3 regions of the Bordetella sp. FB-8 genome follow, and region 3 is predicted to be linked to each of the others. Evidence: predicted binding sites of a transcription regulator. Region 3 holds the regulator's gene; each other region holds the start of a gene.

Region 1 (6,951 bases), 1.2 Mb from region 3:
AGACCGGCCCGTAGGGCATGGTGCGCACGGCCTGGTCGATCTCGGGCAGCGAGCCCAGGGGCGAGGTGCTGCCGTAGCAGCCCGGCCAATCGGGACAGCCCAGCCCGGAATCGGTCAGGCGCACGAAGGCGCCGAACATGATCAGGTCCAGCGTCAGAAACCAGGTCAGAAAAACCAGCTTGCGGTAAATGCGGGTGATGCGATCCATGTCCGCATTTTTGCATAGGCAGCTGACGCAATGCGGAATAATGCGTGCGCAGCGGCGTGCGCCGCTGCGCACGCATTAAAATCCGCGCCATCATGCATCTCATCCCGCCTGCCCGCCTCATCTCCCTGTACGACACCCTGCGCGCCCAAGCCAGCGAACCGCCTCCTGAGGGGTCCCTGCCGCTGGATCTGGCCGGCCACCGCTGCGGCTGGATCACCCCGGCCGCCCAGGCGGCCTTACGCCAGGCCGGACTGGCCGCCCTCGAGGACGGCATCGTGCTGCTGCTGCCGGGCAGGCAACCCGGGCCGGCGCTCGACGCAGCGCTGGCGCAGGCCGCGCAGGCACTGCGCCAAGCCCGCTGCTTGCGCGGTTGGCGCGACGAATTGCTGGACATACATTCCAACGGCGAACTGCTGGGCGCGATCGAACGCGCCGCCATGCGTCCCTTGGGTCTGCTTACCCGCGCGGTGCATCTGAACGCATGGACTGCCGACGGCCGTCTGTGGGTTGCCCGCCGGGCACTGGACAAAGCCACCGACCCGGGCATGTGGGACACGCTGGTCGGAGGCCTGGTCGGCAGCGGCGAAAGCCTGGACCTGGCCCTGGTGCGCGAATGCGGCGAAGAGGCTGGCCTGGATGCCCCGCAACTGCAAGGCCGGGGCCCGCTGCATACCATCCTGCGCCTGCAGCGCCGCCTGCCCGAAGGTTATCAAGTGGAAGACTTGCTGGCCAGCCGCTGCGTATTAGCCCCCGATGCGCGGCCGACCAACCGCGACGGCGAGGTCATTCAGATCGCCGCCATGCCGGTGGACGAGGTCCTCGGCTTGGTCGAGGCGGGCAAGTTCACGCTGGAGGCCGCCCTGGTCATCGTCGAGGAATTGCTGCGCACGGACTGAGCGCAGTGCGCGCAAAGCCGCGCGGCCCTATGTCGCCGCCCCGTCCGGCGAAGGCTGCTGCGAGAACTGCTTCCACACTTCGATGGCGCGCATGCGCTGCTTGGCCACCACCTCGATGCGCCCGCGCAGATCCACATCCTGGCGCAGCAGCGCGTCGAAGTCCCGGGCCGAGAGCATTAGCAGCTTGCTGTAGCCCAGCGAGGTCACCCTGGGCGTGACCTGCCGCTCGCCCAGCAAGGCCAGCTCGCCGAAGAACTCTCCGCTGCCCAGCTCCACCGCCGTGCCGTCCGGCAGATGCACGGCCACGGCGCCCGAAGCCACGAAGCACATGGCGGCGCCGTAACTGCCGCGTCCCAAGATGGGCTGGTCCGGCAAGGCCAGGCGCGGCCGCAGCAGGCGGCCGATGGCGCGCAGCGATTCGGCGCTCAGGCCTTCGAACAGCGGCACCCGCTTGATCAGGTCGGCCGCGCCCATTTCCATGTCCAGCGGCGGATGGCGGTCGATATGCCGCCAGCGGCTGTTCAATTGGCTCATCAGATCGGCATACACCTCGCCGCCGATCAGGAACTGATCCAGCATGGTGCGGTAGCGCCGACGCTCGAGTTCGCGGGCCACCCGGCCCAGATAGCTTTCCTGCAGCCACTGCGCGTAGGACGGGTATTGCAAATTAAGCGCCTGCATGGCGTTCTCGACCAGGCTCAGGCGGCGCTGGTGGATGTCGACGATGCGCTGGGCCACCTCCTGGCCCAGAAGCGGCCCGAGTTCGTCGTGCGCGAATTTAAGGAGTTGCTGCACCACCGAGCGTTTGGTCATCAGCGCGGAGAAGCGTTGCGCCAGCTCGCGCGCCAGCCAGCCCTGCCAGCCGAACAGGTCGTACATGCGCAAGGCGATGCGGAAACCGCGGCCGTATCGCACGTCGGCCTCGATGGCCGCCTGCAAGCCTGGCAACCCATGCGAACGGATCGAATCCTCCAGCCGCTCGGCGCGCGCCAGCAGGTTCTCGGCCATGCGCCAGTCGACGATCTGCGCCTTGAGAATGTCGAAGAACATTTCCTGTTCGCGCTGCGCCACAGCGGCCAGGCCCACCCGCACGCGCTGCTCGACGGTCAGCTGGGCCGCCTGCGCGTCCTGAACGCTGGCCAGGCTGGCATCGAACACGGCGTGGATGCGTGCGCTGGCTTCGCTGCCGATGTGATCGGTGCGCGCGATCTCGTCGGTGCGCTCCTGCAGGTCTTCCAGGGCGATGATGAGCGCCTGGTTGCGCAGGCTGTGCTCCATGGGCGAGAGCTGGTTCAGGCCCAGCATGCCGATCAGCCAGCGCAGCGTCGTGCCGTTGATCAAGAGCGTCATCAGCACGAAACCCGTGGTGGCCACGCCCACGAACTGTCGCACGGATTCGGGAATGGCGTCCTTCTCGATTACCGCCAGCGCCAGCGCCAGCGATACGGCCCCGCGCAGGCCGCCCCACAGCATCACAGCCTTGTAGGACTTGCTGACCCGGGAGCTCATGCGCATCACGCGCAGCAGCGGCAGCAGGCCGAACACCACGACGGCGCGCGCCGCCAGCGTGGCGGCGAACACCACCAGCACCATGCTCAACTCCAGCCAGCCGGCATGGGCCATCATGCGCGGAATCAGCATCGAGGCAAACAGGAAGATCAGCGAATTGGCCCAGAAGCCGAACTGTTCCCAGGCCAGAGCCAGGTGTTCGAAGGTGCCTGGAGACATGCGCGTGCGGCCCGTCGAACCCACCACCAGCCCGGAGATGACCGTGGCCACCACGCCCGATACACCCAGGTAGTGTTCGGGGATGTAGAAGGAAAGATAGGCCAGGCTGAGCGTGAGCGTGATCTCGGCCGTGGGAAAGCCGCGCAGCAACGCGAACAGCCAGCAAGCCGCGCGCCCCATGATGTAACCAGCCAGCCCGCCGCCCAGGAAGGTGAACAGGAAGGCGCCCAGCACGCCGCCCACCGACAGCCGGCCATGTTCCATCGCGCCGCCGGCCAGCGTCGCCACCAACACCGAGTACAGGGCGATGGATGCCGCGTCGTTGAGCAGGCTCTCGCCTTCAATCAGCGTAGTCAGCCGCTTGGGCGCCCCCACTTCGCGAAAGATGCTCACCACGGCCACCGGATCGGTCGTGGCCACGATAGCCCCCAGCAGCAGGCAGGCGATGATCCCGTAGTTCGAAGCCGCGTTCAGGGCCAGGCCTACCACGATGGTGCAGACCACCACCGCCACGATGGCCATCAGCAGAATGGGACCCAGGTCGTCCATCAGGCGACGCACGTTCATCGACAGCGACGTTTCGAACAGCAGCACCGGCAGGAACACCATGAGGAAGGTGTCCGACGAAATCTCGAAGTGATCGATGGTGGCGAGCAGATCGCCCAGCACTGGAGGCACCCACCCGTGCCAGTGCATGAGAATGCCGAGTAGGCAGCCGACGATCGCCAGCAGCACCGAATACGGCAGCTTGAGGCGGGCCGCCAGAGGCGGCATGAAGCAGACCAGCGTGAGCAGGCCGGCAATGCCGAAAACGATCAGGCCGACGTCCATGCGCCTCGAGGCTCCTTGTCTATGCGAACCTCAAGGATAGCGGATAGTGGGTTTGCGAAACGCCCAAGGCGCCGACCCGCGGCGCCTTGGGCGTTTACAGCGGCTTGAAGATCAGGCCGGCGCGAGGGCGCCGCGCATCTTCTTGAGCGCGGCCGCCTCGATCTGGCGGATGCGCTCGGCCGACACGCCGAACTCGGCGGCCAGATCGTGCAGCGTCAGGCCGCCGTCGTCCTGCAGCCAGCGCGCCTCGATGATGCGGCGCGAGCGCGCATCCAAGCCCTCGAGCGCCTGGGTCAGCCCCTCGCCCTCCAGGGCGGTGTGCGCTTTGCGGGCCAGCACGCGCGTAGGTTCCTCGCGGCCTTCGTCGGACAGATAGGCGATGGGCGCAAAGCTGTCCTCGTCGTCGTCCTGGCCTTCCAGCGAAAGGTCGCGGCCGGACAGGCGCACTTCCATTTCGCGCACGTCTTCGCGGCGCACATTCAGCTCTTCGGCGATATGGTCGACCTGCTCGCTGGCCAGCGTCTGGCCATCGGGCCGCATGCTGCGCAGATTGAAGAAAAGCTTGCGCTGTGCCTTGGTGGTGGCCACCTTGACCATGCGCCAGTTGCGCACGATGTATTCATGGATCTCGGCCTTGATCCAGTGCACGGCGAAAGACACCAGGCGCACACCGCGTTCGGGGTCGAAGCGTTTGACGGCCTTCATCAGGCCAACGTTGCCTTCCTGGATGAGATCGGCGTGCGGCAGGCCGTAGCCCAGATATTGACGTGCCACCGACACCACCAGGCGCAGGTGCGACAGGATGAGCTCGCGCGCGGCCTCGAGATCTTCATGATCGCGCAGGCGGCGAGCAAGATCGGTTTCGCGTTCGGCGCTGAGCACCGGCAGGCGGTTGACCGTCGAGATATAGGCGTCAATGGTGCCGAGCGCGCCCGGGTTGGCCACTGCCAACGCCAGCGCGTTGGACCTGTCCGTCGCGATACTGGCTGCTTTCATGGCGTGGCCTCCTGAAGGTAGGAAATAAGCATTTGAATGATGTTAGCACTCTACTTTGTCGAGTGCTAATTTGACCTTTCCAGCATGTAGGAGTTCCCTGCGGGAGCGGTTATTCCCGCTAGGCGCGCGGCCGCTTATGCAGCGCGCTGTTACGCCTGCGCACGATTTGCCCCCGGATGACCATCGACGACAGCGGCACTATTTAATATAGTGACCCCAACCCTCTTGCGTCCCCTTGCAAGGTTAAATCTCATGGCTCGTCTGCCCCGACTGTATGCTCCCGGGCTGCCCCAATTGGTGCAGGCCAGTTTCGTCCAGCCATTGGCGGCGCCGGGCCAGCCCGCGCCGCAGGACATTCTCAACCAGCTCGTCGGCTGGCTGGGCGACTCGGCCCAGCGCCACAAAGTGGCCGTGCATGGCTGGGTCCTTGCCACCGACCGCATCCTGCTCCTGGCCACTCCGGCCGACGAATCCGGCCTGCCTCGTCTGATGCAGACCCTGGGGCGCAACCTGGCGGCCCGCCTGCGCGGGGGCAGGGTCTTCGCCGGGCGCTACCGGTCGGCCCTGCTCGAACCCCACCCCTGGGTACTGCGCGCCCAGATCTGGCTTGAAACCTACCCCGTGCGCAGCGGCGGCGCGTCCGACCCGGATTCCTGGCCCTGGTCCTCGGCCGGCAGCCACACCGGCGCCAGCCACCAGACGCCCGCCCCGTCGTGGCAGACGGACCACGCCGACTACTGGGCCTGCGGCAACACGCCCTTCGACCGCCAGGCCAATTACCGCAAGCTGCTGCAAGACGGCCTTTCGCGCGACGAGTCCCAGCGCATTGAACAAGCTGTCTCGGGCCAATGGGCGCTGGGCGGACCGGCCTTTATCGCCAGCCTGTCCCACACCGCCAGCCGCCGCGTCTCGCCCGGCCATCGCGGCCGCCCCCGCAAGAAGCCGCTGCCCGGCACGGCCGCATCTTAGGGTCTTTTGACATGAGTTTTTGCCGTTAAATGCGTCGCCCGAAACACCTTGTCGCCGCCTGCGCCGCCGTCATTTCCCTCACCCTGCTAGGTGGCACCGCCCGCGCCCAGGACGCACTGGCGCGCGCCCAGGCCGCAGGCGTGCTGCACATTGCCACGGAAGAGCAATTCCCTCCCTACGATTTCATCCAGGACGGCAAGCACGCCGGCTTCAACGTCGACCTGTTCGCGCAGATCGGCCATAAGCTGGGCTTGAAGATCGATTGGATCGACCGGCCCTGGCCCAGGATCATGCTCGGTCTGCAATCGAGGAAATTCGACCTTGCCGGGGGTCCGGCTCCGATCACGGCCGACCTGGCCAAAACCTTCCGCTTCCTGCCGCCCGTCTCCAGCGCCCAGACCATGATCGAAATCCGCAAGGGCGAAACCGGCCTGGTCAAACCCGCGGACATCGCAGGCAAGAAAATCGGTGCGCAGCGCGGCTCTTTCGCCCTGGCCGAGCTCAGAAGGTTCAACACAACCCTGCCCAGGCCTGTCGCTATCGTCGAGTATGCCGACAATCGCCTGGCCAATGCCGATCTGAAGGCCGGCCGCCTGGACGGCGTGGCCATTGCCGCCAACGACGTCATGGAAGTCCTGCGTCACAGCCCCGGCGTCTTCGGCGTGGTCCAGCCTGGCTTCGGTACTCGGGTCTATTACGGCTACATGATGCGCGATGACGGCGATTCCAGGTCGCTCTTCGAGGCAATCTCGAACGCCATGCGAGAACTCACCCAACAGGGCAAGCTTGCGGAACTGCAGACCAAGTGGTTCGGCCAGGCCATTACCGTGCCCGCCAAGGCACCCAAGCCTGAGCAGTAAGCGCCTTATCGCCCTGAAGATTCCCAAAATAAAATGGGGTCTTATCAATGTATAAAATCGCTTTTTCTCACCCGCCCATAAAAGGTGAGTTGATTACTATATTGTTTTTAAAAAGAAAAATAAATGTCCCCATTTTTAAAAGTATCTTGCCATTGGAATAAAATTTAGGGACATACCCTTTTTATTGCACTTGCACATCGAATCCCGGCGCGCTATCTTCGCCCTACTGTTTCTGACAACAATTCCCGCAGTCCCCACGCGGAGCGCGCCATGCCCCCTATTTCGTCCTCCCTCTCCCGCCATGCCGACGTGCCGGCCGCGCCTGTGCCGGCCGCGCCTAAGCCGGCCGCGCCCATCGATGCCAGCCGCATCGGAATGCCGCCGGCCCAAGGGCTGTACCACCCCAGCAACGAGCATGACGCCTGCGGCGTGGGCTTCGTCGCTCATATCAAGGGACACAAGA
Region 2 (6,951 bases), 1.7 Mb from region 3:
GAAAGCGGGGTCGCGCTCAATACGCTGCTCGCACGCAAACGCTACGCAGTCTTGCATCTGCGAGCCCGGCTGCAAACCATTTATGACGATCTGGATATTTAAAGGAGCCGACAGATGAATTGTCGAATCAAGTGTGCAAGTAAAGCGCTGCTCATGGTGGTCGCCATCGGCGTGCTCGGGTGGTTGGTGATGATGCTATGGAACTGGGTGATCCCGGCCCTGTTCGTCGGCGTCCATACGATCGACTTCATGCATGCGCTGGGCCTGCTGGTGCTGAGCCGCATCCTGTTCGGCGGTTTCCGAGGACACGGCGGCTGGCACGGACGGCGCCACTGGCGCAAATGGGAAGCCATGACGCCCGAAGAACGGGAGCATTTCCAGACGGCATGGCGATCGGGCCGCGACCGGCGCGCGGGAGAATGAACATGCGCGATGGGTCCACGTCCGACTGCAAACAGAAGCCGGGCGTGATTGCGCCGGTCATCGACTTAAAGCGTTGCGAAGGCAAGGGCGGTTGCCTGGAAGTCTGCCCCGAGAACGTGTTCGAGATCCGGCGCATCGCCCAGGACGATTATCTCGGACTCGATTTGATGCATCGCCTCAAGCTGCGCGTGCATGGAATGAAAGTTGCCTACACGCCGAACGCGAACGCCTGCCGCTCGTGCGGCCTTTGCGTGACGGCGTGCCCTGAGCGCGCGATCAAACTGATCAGGGCAGCATAGGGCCGAATGTCTTCGCTGATGGCGCAAGAGAACTGCGCAAGGCAAAATCCGGGAGCGGCCTGTTACTCGGCCGAACGTCTGATGTGCACCCAAGATTGAGGATTTTCTAGAATCGACGGCTTAGAAGCCCTCTTGAGGGGAGTGCTACAGCACTGAATTGAAGAGCGCGACGTTGAAATTCATCGCGATGGAGGCTGGCGCCCGGTACGCAGCCGTCTCGATGCTGAACTCGTGCGATGGACTTGCAGCGCTTGTCGCAACTGCTTCCACAGGTATAGGGCCGGCTCAGTCAGGCTCGTATCTTTTCTGCGGATGAGGCCGATCTCGCGCGCGATCACCGGTGCTTTCAGCGCAATTGAAACCAGATCCCAATCGCGGCAGGCTCCTAACGCAAGGTCTGGCATGACCGCGGCGGCCTTCCCCTGTCTCAGCAGGCCCAACATAGCGGGTATGTTTTCTACCTCATCGAACCAAGGGGCTTCGATTCCGACGGCCCGAAGCGCCTGATCGATTTGCTGCCGGTTGGCGCTGGTCTTACGCAGACCGGTGAGCGTGATGCCATGCGTCCCGATCTGATGCAGATCGACCCAGTTCATGCCACGTTTTGATTGGGGCAGCACGCCCCTGGGAAGGACTAGAACGTAGGGATCCATGACGATAGGCTCCACGTGCAGATCGCTGTGCTGAAAGCCTAGCGTGGTCAACGCGAACAGACAGTAGCGGTCCAGAACGTTGTCGGTGACCCGGCGCCCCGTGTCGTCGATGATCTGTATGCGTATGTTGGGGAAGCGCATGCGAAAGGCCTCCAGGGCCTGAGGCACGACGGAGAAGGCGGCACTACTAAGAGTCGAAATGCAGATCGCACCATGTTCGCCTCGACCCTGCCGGACACTGTTGAACACGGCGTCGTCCAGAGCGGAAATCAGCGGCGTGGCCGATTCGTATAGGCAGCGCCCCGCCTCGGTCAAGGCCACGGAGCGCGTCGTGCGGTCAAGTAGCCGCACCCCGAGGGAATCTTCCATTTCCTTGATGCGGCGACTTACCGCGGAGGGCGACAAGTGCAGACGTTCTGCAGCGGTGTGAAAGCTGCCCAGCCGCGCGATTTCAAAAAAAGCGTGCAGGTCGTCGAGACTGTAATTAATGCTCATAGGAGAATAGTTATTCAGATTTAATTGATTGTATGCATCAATTGCCCTGCTTACAATTCGCGGCCAATAGGAGGTAAGACCATGCCAGTCGTGACTTTGACCGTGGCCGATGCACCGCATTATTCGCCCCAACAGTTCGATCGATTCGTCGAGTGCGCCGAGCAACTCTGCCTAGAAGTACTGAAGGCTGATGCCAATAAAGTTCAGATTCAGGTCATCGGCGCAATCCATCCCCTGCACGGCAGAGCAGCTTATCTGTCGGTGCAATACCGCAATAGTGCGCATCGGGCCGATGCCGTCATGCAACGCTTTATGCAAGAGCTGGATGCGCTGTGCAGGAATGCCCTGGGCATCGACTGCACGCGCATTCGTTGTTTTCCACAGGAAAGCCATCAGCTCTATGCGAGGAACTGAGCGCCATGGCCTTGAACTTGAAAGGACTGGTGAGTTTTCACATCGGCGGAAAAAGCGCGCAGATATCGGACCGACCCGTTCAGAGCCGGCGTCTGGCACAGGGGGCGTCTTCGCGACCGGTGGATCCGAACGGCGATTACGAGACCGGGCAGATGTACGTGCAAGGGTATTTGCAGGCACAACCCCGCCATCCGTTTCCGGTCCTCTTGTGGCATGGCGGCGGCATGACAGGTGTGAATTGGGAAACAACGCCCGATGGGCGTCCAGGCTGGCTGCATCGCTTCCTGGAGGCCGGGTTCGATGTCTATGTCAGCGATGCGGTGGAACGCGGACGTTCTGGCTGGAACAGCTTCCCAGAAATCTACAAGGACGAGCCCCTGTTTCGCAGCAAGAACGAGGCCTGGCAAATGTTTCGGTTCGGCACTTCGCAGGGCTATGCAACAAACCCCGATCAACGTCGACCACATCCAGGCGTCCAGTTCCCGGTCAATGCATTTGATCAATTCGCCAAACAATGGGTGCCTAGATGGGCCGGGCATGAAGACATCACCATGCAGGCCTACTTGGCGCTTTTGCGTCGAGTGGGACCTTGCTTTGTAATCGGACATAGCCAGGGCGGTGGCTTCGCATTGAAGGCCGCCCGGCAAGCCCCCGAGTTCGTGCGCAAAGTGGTGGCAATCGAGCCATCGGGCGCGCCGGATCACGATCCCGCGATTTCCGGGCTTCCCCCTCACTTGGTGGTATGGGGAGACTACATCGCGGGTCATGTCACGTGGCAGACATATCGCCATACCGTCGACGGTTATGTCGAGAGATTGCGCGACACAAAGACCGCAGTGAGCGTTCTAGATTTGCCCGAACAAGACATTCGGGGCAATACCCACTTCGTGATGCTGGACAGGAATGCCGATCTAATCGTCCGGGATGTCATCGCCTGGTTGACCACGGCTTGATCCCGATAGACAACAAAAATACAGGAGACAAATATGGTGCTCGTCGCCGCGGTAATGATTCTTGCCACGCTGGTTCTGCTGATGAGCAGCCGCGCGGCTCCCGTTGTGGTGTTCGTGTTGGTCCCCCTTGTCATGGCCGCGATTGCGGGCTTCCCACCCACCACGATTTTCAAGTTTTCCGTGGCGGGCATGAACTCGGTCTCTCCGATCGTGGCGCTGTTCGTTTTCGCGATTCTCTATTTCAGTTTGATGAGCGAGCAAGGCCTGTTTGACCCGCTGGTACGGGCGGTCGTCAGGAAAGCAGGCGCCAACCCATCCCTGGTAATGATGACTACGGTTCTGGTCACGGCGATCTGCCATTTGGATGGCGCGGGCGCCACGACTTACGTCGTTACCATTACTGCTTTCCTGCCCATCTATCGTCGATTGAAAATCAATACCCTGCACTTGCCGATGATTGCAGGAATGACCGCGGGCATTATGAATATGCTGCCATGGACGCCCGCGACGCTACGCGCCGCCAGCGTCCTCAAGACCGATCCCGTATATCTATGGCGTCCATTGTTGATTCCGCAACTGATCGGTCTTGTGGCCACCATGACCCTTGCATGGTGGCTAGGAAGGAAGGTCCGCCCCACCGAGCCCATCGATGCCGCCGATGCGCAATCCGGACTCAAGTCGAGCTTGACGGTGCCGAAGTTGCGGTACATCTTTAATCTAAGCCTGACGGCTGCAGTCATCTTCTGCCTCGTCGCGTTCCCGCGCCTACCTGGTGTATTGGTTTTTATGGTGGGGCTGGCCCTTGCATTGCTAGTCAATTATGGCGGGGCGAAAGATCAAATGGATATGATCAAACGCCATGCTTCAGAGGCTTTGTTGCTGGCGGCGGTATTGTTTTCCGCCGGGATATTTCTCGGGGTGCTGACGCACAGCGGCATGCTGGATCAATTGGCCAATGCTCTCGTGTCGGTCATGCCCGCCGCCTTGGGGCCCTATGTCCACCTGGTCCTGGGTGTCTTCGCCGCACCGATCGGTATGGGAATCGGCTCGGATGCTTACTACTTCGGGATCCTCCCCATCGCCGTGAAAATGGTGACGCCGTACGGTATTTCACCGGAATCCGTGGCACACGCCATGATGATTGGCGAAAACGTTGGCTTCGCCATCAGCCCGATGGTCGGCAGCGCGTATCTTGCCGCGGGGCTTGCCGAGGTTGACTTCGGACAACACCTGCGCCACGCATTTTTTTACACCTGGGTTATTTCCTGGGTGGTGTTGCTAGCCGCGGTCGGTACGGGCGCCATCCAAATCTAGGCCTGCAGGATCGTGTCACTGTACAAAGCCACAAGCGGGTCGTGCGTAAGCACGCCTCAGGGGTTCGGTCAGCGCTTGTACAACCAGCAGACGGTCGAACGGGTCTTTGTGATGATGAGGATGGGATCCGGAGGCCGAGGCACCCAAGCGGCAACGCCTCTTGAAGCTCTCATCTAAGTCGAAATTCAATTCTCGGATTTATTTTGTTACATTTTTTCTAGACTAAATGCCCTTCGGAGTGACTAATTTTTGGGTCGAAAAGGCCGATTCAAGGAAGATATTTCATCTCTTAAAATCGGCCGGGAAACCGCATGAAATAAGGATCTAGCACTTGGGGACAGTTCTATTTTCAATGAAATAAATTCCAACTTGAGTGAAATTCGACAAAAGATTCGACCGTAAGAATTCTGCCCCCCTCTTGAACCTTCCCGTCCTGCCCCTATAATTAGCACTCGTCATCGGTGAGTGCTAACACCTCCCGTCGCCTTCTGGCTCCAGGAAGTCTGCCTCCCGTGTCACCCGCACCAATCCCATTGGCTTTTCTTTTACAGAATTAGGAGTTCCAAATGGCCCTGCGTCCCCTGCACGATCGCGTGATCGTGAAACGCCTGGACAACGAGCGCAAGACTGCCTCAGGCATCGTCATCCCCGACAGCGCCGCTGAAAAACCCGATCAAGGTGAAGTCCTGGCCGTCGGCCCCGGCAAGAAAACCGAAGACGGCAAGGTCCTGCCGGTCGACCTGAAGGTCGGCGACAAGGTGCTGTTCGGCAAGTACGCCGGCCAGAGCGTGAAGGTCGATGGCGACGAAGTGCTCGTCATCCGCGAGGACGAAGTCCTCGCCGTGATCCTGTAATTTCGCTTTAACCCGAATTCAAATAAGGAAGCTGAGAAATGGCTGCCAAACAAATTCTGTTCGGCGATGACGCACGCGTGCGCATCGTCCGTGGCGTGAATATCCTCGCCAACGCCGTCAAGACCACCCTGGGTCCCAAGGGCCGCAACGTCGTGCTCGAACGCTCGTTCGGCGCCCCGACCGTGACCAAGGACGGCGTGTCCGTTGCCAAGGAAATCGAACTGAAGGACAAGTTCGAGAACATCGGCGCCCAACTGGTCAAGGACGTCGCCTCCAAGACCTCCGACAACGCCGGTGACGGTACGACCACCGCCACCGTGCTGGCCCAGGCCATCGTTCAGGAAGGCCTGAAGTACGTCGCCGCCGGTTTCAACCCCATCGATCTGAAGCGCGGTATCGACAAGGCTGTCGCCGCCGCCGTGGTTGAACTGCAGAAGATTTCGAAGCCGGTCACCACCAGCAAGGAAATCGCCCAGGTCGGCTCGATTTCGGCCAATAGCGATGCCTCGATCGGCCAGATCATCGCCGACGCGATGGACAAGGTCGGCAAGGAAGGCGTCATCACCGTCGAAGACGGCAAGTCGCTGGAAAACGAGCTGGACGTCGTCGAAGGCATGCAATTCGACCGCGGCTACCTGTCGCCCTACTTCATCAACAACCCCGACAAGCAAGTCGCCACGCTGGACAGCCCCTATGTCCTGATCTACGACAAGAAGATCAGCAACATCCGCGATCTGCTGCCCGTGCTGGAACAAGTGGCCAAGTCGAGCCGCCCGCTGCTGATCATCGCCGAAGACGTCGAGGGCGAAGCCCTGGCGACCCTGGTGGTGAACAACATCCGCGGCATCCTCAAGACCACCGCCGTCAAGGCGCCGGGTTTCGGCGACCGCCGCAAGGCCATGCTGGAAGACATCGCCATCCTGACCGGCGGCACCGTGATCTCGGAAGAGACCGGCCTGTCGCTCGAGAAGGCGACCCTGGCTGAACTGGGCCAGGCCAAGACCATCGAAGTGGCCAAGGAAAACACCACGATCATCGACGGCGCCGGCGACAGCAAGAACATCGAAGCGCGCGTCAAGCAAGTTCGCGTGCAGATCGAGGAAGCCACCTCCGACTACGACCGCGAGAAGCTGCAAGAACGCGTGGCCAAGCTGGCCGGTGGCGTTGCCGTGATCCGCGTCGGTGCTGCCACCGAAGTCGAAATGAAGGAAAAGAAGGCCCGCGTCGAAGACGCCCTGCACGCCACGCGTGCCGCGGTGGAAGAAGGCGTTGTGGCTGGCGGCGGCGTGGCCCTGCTGCGCGCCAAGCAAGCCATCACCGGCCTGCAAGGCGACACCCCCGACCAGAACGCCGGCATCAAGCTGATCCTGCGCGCGGTTGAAGAACCCCTGCGCACCATCGTCACCAACGCCGGCGAAGAAGCCAGCGTGGTGGTGAACAACGTGCTCAACGGCAAGGGCAACTACGGCTACAACGCCGCGACCGGTCAGTACGTCGACCTGGTCGAGCAAGGCGTGCTGGACCCGACCAAGGTCACCCGCACCGC
Region 3 (6,951 bases):
GCGTGCCCGCCGTGGGCGTCGAGCAGGTCGCGCTGGGCGTCTGGCCGCATCAGGCTTTGGTGCGCGTGCTGGCCGTGGATGTCCACCAGGTGTTCGCCCAGCTCGCGCAGCAGCGCCACGGTGACCGGGTTGCCGTTGAGATAGGCGCGGCTGCGGCCCTGGGCGTCGACGACGCGGCGCAGCGCCAGTTCCGGCCCGGCGTCGAGTTCTCGCTCAGCCAGCCAGCCCGTCAGCGCCTCGGGCGTGTCGAACAGCGCGGTGATGTCGGCCCGTTGCGCGCCTTCGCGCAGCACGCCGGCATCGCCGCGTTCGCCCAGCGCCAGCGCCAGGGCGTCGATGAGTATCGATTTTCCGGCGCCGGTTTCACCGGAGAAGACGGTGAAACCGGCATCGAAGTGGATTTCGGCCTGTTCGACGATGACGAAGTCGCGGATATGCAGGGTGCGTAGCATGGGTAGGGGCTATCCGAGCTTGGCGCCGGGTTCGGTGTCGTGCGGCATCAGGTTCCAGTGCAGCTTGCGGCGCAGGGTGGAGAAATAGCTGTAGCCTTGCGGATGCACGAAACGGATGTTCCAGGGCGCACGCTGTACCCGGATGCAATCGCCCACCTGAAGGTCGGACCAGGATTGCATGTCGAAGTGCACGTTAGCGCCCGTCTGACCGCGCCCGACGGCGGTGAGCGAGAGCTTGAGTACGCCATCGCCGGGGATAACGATGGGGCGGTTTGACAGGGTCTGCGGCGCGACCGGCACCAGCGCCACGGCGTTCAGGCCAGGGTGCAGCAGCGGGCCGCCGGCCGACAGAGCATAGGCACTCGATCCGGTAGGCGTGGCGATGATCAGGCCGTCGGCGCGTTGGGAGTACATGAAAATGTCGTTGTGCTCGACATGCACTTCGATCATGCCGCCGCGGCCGGCGCGGTTGATGACAACGTCATTCAGCGCCGTGGCGGCGTACATTTGCTGGCTGCCGCGCCAGATGCTGGCGGTCAGCAGCATGCGCTCTTCGATGCGGTAATTACCGTGCAGCATCTGGGCCAGCGCGGTGTGCGCTTCGGGCAGGGAGATGTCGGTGATGAAGCCCAGGTGGCCGTGGTTGATGCCTACGATCAGCGCGCTGTAGGGCGCCAGGTGCCTGGCGACCCCCAGCACGGTGCCGTCCCCGCCCATGACCACGGCCAGTGAGGCGGTCTTGCCGATTTCCTCGAGGGTGGCCACCGGGTACTCGTGTACCTGGGTATTGCGGGCCGTCTCGGTCTCGATCAGCACTGCGCGGCCCGCCCGGGTCAGCATCGACGCCAACGCGCGCAGCGGGCCGTCCAGACCGCTGTCCTGGTACCTGCCGATCAGGGCGATGGTTGGAAAGTGCATCGTGTTTCGCGCCTTTTATTATTCCGTCGACGTAGCGGGTGGATCGATTATAAAGTCGCGGTCCGCCGCGCATAGGGAGAAAAAAACCCCCGACTCGCAAACTTTCCTTAAAATAGGGGCATGGACGACCGCGCGGGCGCATTGCTGAAAGCTCTTATCGAACGCTACATCGCCGATGGGCAGCCGGTAGGGTCGCGCACGCTTTCCAAGGTATTTGACCTGTCGCCCGCCACCATCCGCAATGTCATGGCCGATCTTGAGGACCAGGGGCTGATCCATAGTCCCCACACCTCGGCCGGCCGCATTCCCACGCCCCGCGGCTATCGGATGTTCGTCGACACGCTGCTGGCCGTGCGCGCCTACCAGCTCGAACCTAGCTACGGACACGAAGTGGCCGATATGCTGCCCATGACCGAACCGGCCCGGGCGGTCAATGCGGCCGCGGCGCTGCTGTCCAACCTGACGCAGTTTGCCGGGGTGGTGCTCACGCCCAAGCGTTCTCAGGTGTTTCGCCACATCGAATTCATACGCCTTTCCGACAGGCGCGTGCTGCTGATCATCGTCACGCCCGATGGCGACGTGCAGAACCGCATCCTGGCCATGCAGCGCGACTACAGCGAGGCGGATCTGATCGAGGCGGGCAATTTTTTCAACGTGCATTTCTCGGGCAAGTCTTTCGAGGCGGTGCGGCGCACCCTTTCCACCGAGCTGGCCCAGTTGGGCGAGGACATTTCCAGGCTGATGCAGGCTGCTGTCGAGGCGGGCGCCGAGGCGGCCGACGACGGCGATGCGATGGTGATTTCAGGCGAACGCAAGCTGCTCGAAGTGACCGACATCGCTTCTGACATGGACCGCCTGCGCAAGATGTTCTCGCTGTTCGAGAAAAAGACCGACCTGCTGCAGCTGCTGGACATGTCCCGCCGCGCGCAAGGCGTGCAGATATACATCGGCGGCGATTCGCAGCTCATGCCCGTGGAAGATGTCTCCATCATCACGGCCCCGTACGGAGTGGACGGCAAAGTGGTCGGAACGCTGGGCGTGATCGGACCCACGCGCATGGCCTATGAGCGGGTGATACCCATCGTCGACATCACCGCGCGTCTGCTGTCGAACGCGCTCAGCAACAACTAGCACGCTCAACAGGAATCGTCGTGTCCGCTGATCCTTCGCAAATCCACCGACCCCCGAACGGCCGTATGGGCGTGCTGGTCGTCAACCTGGGTACGCCCGAGGCGCCGACGCCGCATGCCATCCGGCAGTATCTGGCCGAGTTCCTGTCCGATCAGCGCGTGGTCGAGCTGCCGCGGCTGCTGTGGCTGCCCATTCTGTACGGCGTGATACTGCGCAGCCGTCCCAAAAGGCTGGCTCCTCGCTACGCCGGCATCTGGCTGGAAGGCGGCTCGCCGCTACTGGTCTACAGCCGCCGCCAGGCCGACGGACTGGCCGAGCGGCTGGCGGCCAGCGGGCTGGATGTCCGCGTCGAGCTTGCCATGCGCTACGGTCGGCCTGCCATCGCCGATGCCATGGCGGCGCTGCGTGCGGCCGGGTGCGAACGCATCGTGGTGCTGCCGCTGTATCCGCAATACTCGGGCAGCACGACCGGCTCGGTCGTCGATGCCGTGATGGCGCAAGTCGGACCCCTGGGGCTGGTGTCCAAGCCGCGCGTCATTGAGCACTTCTACGAGGATCCCGCTTACCTGGATGCCCTGGCCGGCCGCATCGCCCGGCACTGGCAGGACCACGGACATCCGGACAAGCTGCTGATGAGCTTTCACGGCCTGCCGCGGCGCATGATCGATCGTGGCGATCCCTACTACCGCCACTGTCTGGAAACCGCTGCGCTGCTGCGCCAGCGTCTGGGTCTGATCGAATCCCGCTCCGAGGTCACGTTCCAGAGCCGTTTCGGCGCGCAACGCTGGCTCGAACCCTATACCTTGCCGCGCTTGCAGGCCCTGCCCGGTGAGGGGGTCAAATCGGTGGACGTGGTATGTCCAGGCTTCATGGCCGACTGCCTCGAGACGCTGGAGGAGATCGACCAGCTCTGCCGGGAAGCGTTCATCGAGGCCGGGGGCAAGCAGTTCCGTTACATCCCCGCGCTCAATGATGATCCGACCTGGTTGGATGGAATGGCGCGGCTGGTGCAACGCCAGCTGCAGACCTGACTGCGTGGCGCCGATGGCGTCCTGCGACCTTCGGTTGCCGCTTTACGCCAGGCAGAGTCAGGCCCTTGAAATCCGCGAACCCATCTCCATATGGTCGAGATAGGTATTCGTAACATTTTCTTCCGGAGGACCCCATGACGGCACCCCAAGAGCCGATCGATCCCAGCCTTGCAACCCAAGCAGGGGACGATCTGCAAACCGAGCTGAACACCCTGCGCGCTGAGTTGGAATCCGTCCAATCCGCCCTGCAGACCCAGCAGGATCAGGTGCTGCGCGCCATGGCGGAGGCGGAGAACGTGCGCCGGCGCGCCCAGGAAGACGTGAGCAAGGCCCGCAAGTTCGGCATCGAATCCTTCGCCGAAGGCCTGGTTCCGGTCAAGGACAGCCTGGAAGCCGCCCTGGCTCAGACCGACCAGACCGTCGAAACACTGCGCGAAGGGGTTCAGATGACCCTCAGGCAACTCGCCAGCGCGTTCGAGCGCAATCTGCTCAAGGAAATCGCGCCGGCTCAGGGCGACAAATTCGATCCGCATCAGCACCAGGCCATTTCCTCGGTGCCCGCCGAGCAGCCCGCCAATACCGTGGTTCAGGTACTGCAAAAGGGCTACGCCATTGCCGACCGCACCTTGCGCCCGGCGCTGGTGGTGGTTTCCGCGGGCCAGTAAACGGGTTCGAACCCAGGGCCCGGAGGAATCCGAAGCGCGGGGCGGCCAAACGCGGGGCGGCCAAGCGCAGCCCACCGGGAGATCATCGGAATTACGCAGGGCAGCCTCGGCGCGTAAAGAACCTAAACAGGCCTTGAAAAGCCGAAATCGGCCCTTAATTACCAGACATCCAAGCATTCAACCCATTTAACGTATTCACTTATCAAGGTAAGAAATACCATGAGCAAGATCATCGGCATCGACCTGGGCACCACCAATAGCTGCGTGGCTGTCGTCGAAGGCGGCCAAGTCAAGATCATCGAAAACGCCGAAGGCGCCCGCACCACGCCTTCGATCATCGCCTATATGGATGATGGCGAGACCCTGGTGGGCGCGCCGGCCAAGCGCCAGGCGGTTACCAACCCCAAGAACACGCTGTACGCCGTCAAGCGCCTCATCGGCCGCAAGTTCGAAGAGAAGGCGGTACAGAAAGACATCGACCTGATGCCCTACAGCATCGTCAAGGCCGACAACGGCGACGCGTGGGTTCAGGCCCGCGACCAGAAGCTGGCGCCTCCGCAGGTGTCGGCCGAAGTCCTGCGCAAGATGAAGAAGACCGCCGAGGACTACCTCGGCCATGAGGTTACCGAGGCCGTGATCACGGTGCCGGCCTACTTCAACGACAGCCAGCGCCAGGCCACCAAGGATGCCGGCCGCATCGCCGGCCTGGAAGTCAAGCGCATCATCAACGAGCCCACCGCGGCTGCGTTGGCCTTCGGTCTGGACAAGGCCGAGAAGGGCGACCGCAAGATCGCGGTATATGACCTGGGCGGGGGCACCTTTGACGTGTCCATTATCGAAATCGCCGACGTGGACGGCGAGATGCAGTTCGAAGTGCTGTCGACCAACGGCGATACCTTCCTGGGCGGCGAAGATTTCGACCAGCGCATCATCGACTACATCATTTCCGAGTTCAAGAAAGATCAAGGCGTCGATTTGTCCAAGGACGTGCTGGCCCTGCAGCGTCTGAAGGAAGCCGCGGAAAAGGCCAAGATCGAGCTGTCCTCGAGCCAGCAGACCGAAATCAATCTGCCCTACATCACGGCCGATGCCTCGGGTCCCAAGCACTTGAACCTGAAGATTACGCGCGCCAAGCTGGAAGCCCTGGTCGAGGATCTGATCGAGCGCACCATCGAACCTTGCCGCGTGGCCATCAAGGACGCCGGCGTAAAGGTTTCGGAGATCGACGACGTGATCCTGGTCGGCGGCATGACCCGCATGCCCAAGGTGCAGGACAAGGTCAAGGAATTCTTCGGCCGCGATCCGCGCAAGGATGTGAACCCCGATGAAGCGGTCGCCGCCGGCGCCGCCATTCAAGGTTCGGTGCTGTCGGGCGACCGTAAGGACGTGCTGCTGCTGGACGTGACGCCGCTGTCGCTGGGTATCGAAACCCTGGGCGGCGTGATGACCAAGATGATCCAGAAGAACACCACGATCCCGACCAAGTTCTCGCAGACGTTCTCGACGGCCGACGACAACCAGCCGGCCGTGACGATCAAGGTGTTCCAGGGCGAGCGCGAAATCGCCGCGGGCAACAAGGCCCTGGGCGAGTTCAATCTCGAGGGCATTCCCCCGGCGCCGCGCGGCCTGCCGCAGATCGAAGTCACCTTCGACATCGATGCCAACGGCATTCTGCACGTGTCCGCCAAGGACAAGGGCACCGGCAAGGAAAACAAGATCACCATCAAGGCCAACTCGGGTCTGTCGGAAGACGAGATCCAGCGCATGGTAAAAGACGCCGAAGCCAACGCGGCCGAAGACCACCGCCTGGCCGAACTGGCCCAGGCCCGCAACCAGGCTGACGGCCTGGTGCACTCCACGCGCAAGTCGCTGGGCGAGTATGGCGACAAGCTGGAGGCGGCCGAGAAGGAAAGCATCGAGGCGGCCATCAAGGAACTCGAAGCGGTGCTCAAGACCGGCACCAAGGAAGAGATCGACGCCAAGGTCGAGACCTTGGGCAAGGCCTCGCAGAAACTGGGCGAGAAGATGTACGCCGACGCTCAGGCGCAGCAGACCGCACAGCAGCAAGCGGCCGACAATGCCAAGCCGGTCGACGAGAATGTGGTCGATGCCGACTTCAAGGAAGTCAAGCGCGACCAGTAAGACGCAGGGTGGATCTGCTCGCACGCAAGCGCGGGGAAATCCACTGAAGCAGCGCCGCCCGGGGCCGTATTCAGGCTTGCCGGGCGGGCGCATTTATAGAGTACCCAATCCGCCATGGCAAAACGCGATTACTACGAAATTCTCGGCGTGGCCAAGAATGCCGCCGAAGACGAGCTCAAGAAGGCCTACCGCAAGCTCGCCATGAAATACCACCCGGACCGCAATCCGGGCAGCAAGGAGGCCGAGGAAAAATTCAAGGAAGCCAAGGATGCCTATGAAATCCTGAGCGACGAGCAGAAGCGCGCCGCTTATGATCGTTATGGTCACGCTGGCGTGGACCCCAATGCCGCGGGCATGGGAGGCGCGGGTATGGGCGGCGGTTTCGCCGACGCCTTCGGCGACATTTTCGGCGAGATCTTCGGCGGTGGCGGCGGCGCGCGGCGCGGCGGCGGTCCGCAGGTCTATCGTGGCGGCGACCTGAAATACGCCCTGGAGATCACGCTCGAGCAGGCCGCCAACGGCTTTGATACCGAGATCCGCGTACCCAGCTGGGAAAACTGCGACACCTGCCACGGCTCCGGTGCCAAACCGGGTACCACCCCCAAGACCTGC

The links. The regulator HrcA, encoded in region 3, represses chaperone genes, less so after heat shock. The targets are predictions, from matches to a motif close to TTAGCACTCNNNNNNNNNGAGTGCTAA.
Region 1: a site for HrcA is predicted at 4,702-4,728, ahead of rpoH (RNA polymerase sigma factor RpoH). Genes of this name have one in related genera too.
Region 2: a site for HrcA is predicted at 4,997-5,023, ahead of H143_RS0109605 (co-chaperone GroES). Genes of this name have one in related genera too.

Annotation. Positions count from the first base shown of each region.
Region 1 is NZ_KB907784.1:1,539,533-1,546,483, reverse strand. Features, by position in the region: gene H143_RS0107410 (heme A synthase) at 1-208, opposite strand, end outside; gene H143_RS0107405 (NUDIX domain-containing protein) at 301-1,104, shown strand; gene H143_RS0107400 (cation:proton antiporter) at 1,132-3,663, opposite strand; gene rpoH (RNA polymerase sigma factor RpoH) at 3,775-4,659, opposite strand; gene H143_RS20190 (hypothetical protein) at 4,912-5,628, shown strand; gene H143_RS0107385 (transporter substrate-binding domain-containing protein) at 5,658-6,488, shown strand; gene H143_RS0107380 (glutamate synthase-related protein) at 6,864-6,951, shown strand, end outside.
Region 2 is NZ_KB907784.1:2,004,442-2,011,392, reverse strand. Features, by position in the region: gene H143_RS0109640 (RNA polymerase sigma factor) at 1-102, shown strand, start outside; gene H143_RS0109635 (hypothetical protein) at 115-423, shown strand; gene H143_RS0109630 (4Fe-4S dicluster domain-containing protein) at 426-722, shown strand; gene H143_RS0109625 (LysR family transcriptional regulator) at 902-1,870, opposite strand; gene H143_RS20355 (hypothetical protein) at 1,952-2,284, shown strand; gene H143_RS0109615 (alpha/beta fold hydrolase) at 2,290-3,237, shown strand; gene H143_RS0109610 (CitMHS family transporter) at 3,271-4,551, shown strand; gene H143_RS0109605 (co-chaperone GroES) at 5,118-5,405, shown strand; gene groL (chaperonin GroEL) at 5,444-6,951, shown strand, end outside.
Region 3 is NZ_KB907784.1:332,367-339,317, reverse strand. Features, by position in the region: gene recN (DNA repair protein RecN) at 1-452, opposite strand, end outside; gene H143_RS0101645 (NAD kinase) at 462-1,370, opposite strand; gene hrcA (heat-inducible transcriptional repressor HrcA) at 1,491-2,501, shown strand; gene hemH (ferrochelatase) at 2,567-3,532, shown strand; gene grpE (nucleotide exchange factor GrpE) at 3,667-4,197, shown strand; gene dnaK (molecular chaperone DnaK) at 4,417-6,339, shown strand; gene dnaJ (molecular chaperone DnaJ) at 6,454-6,951, shown strand, end outside.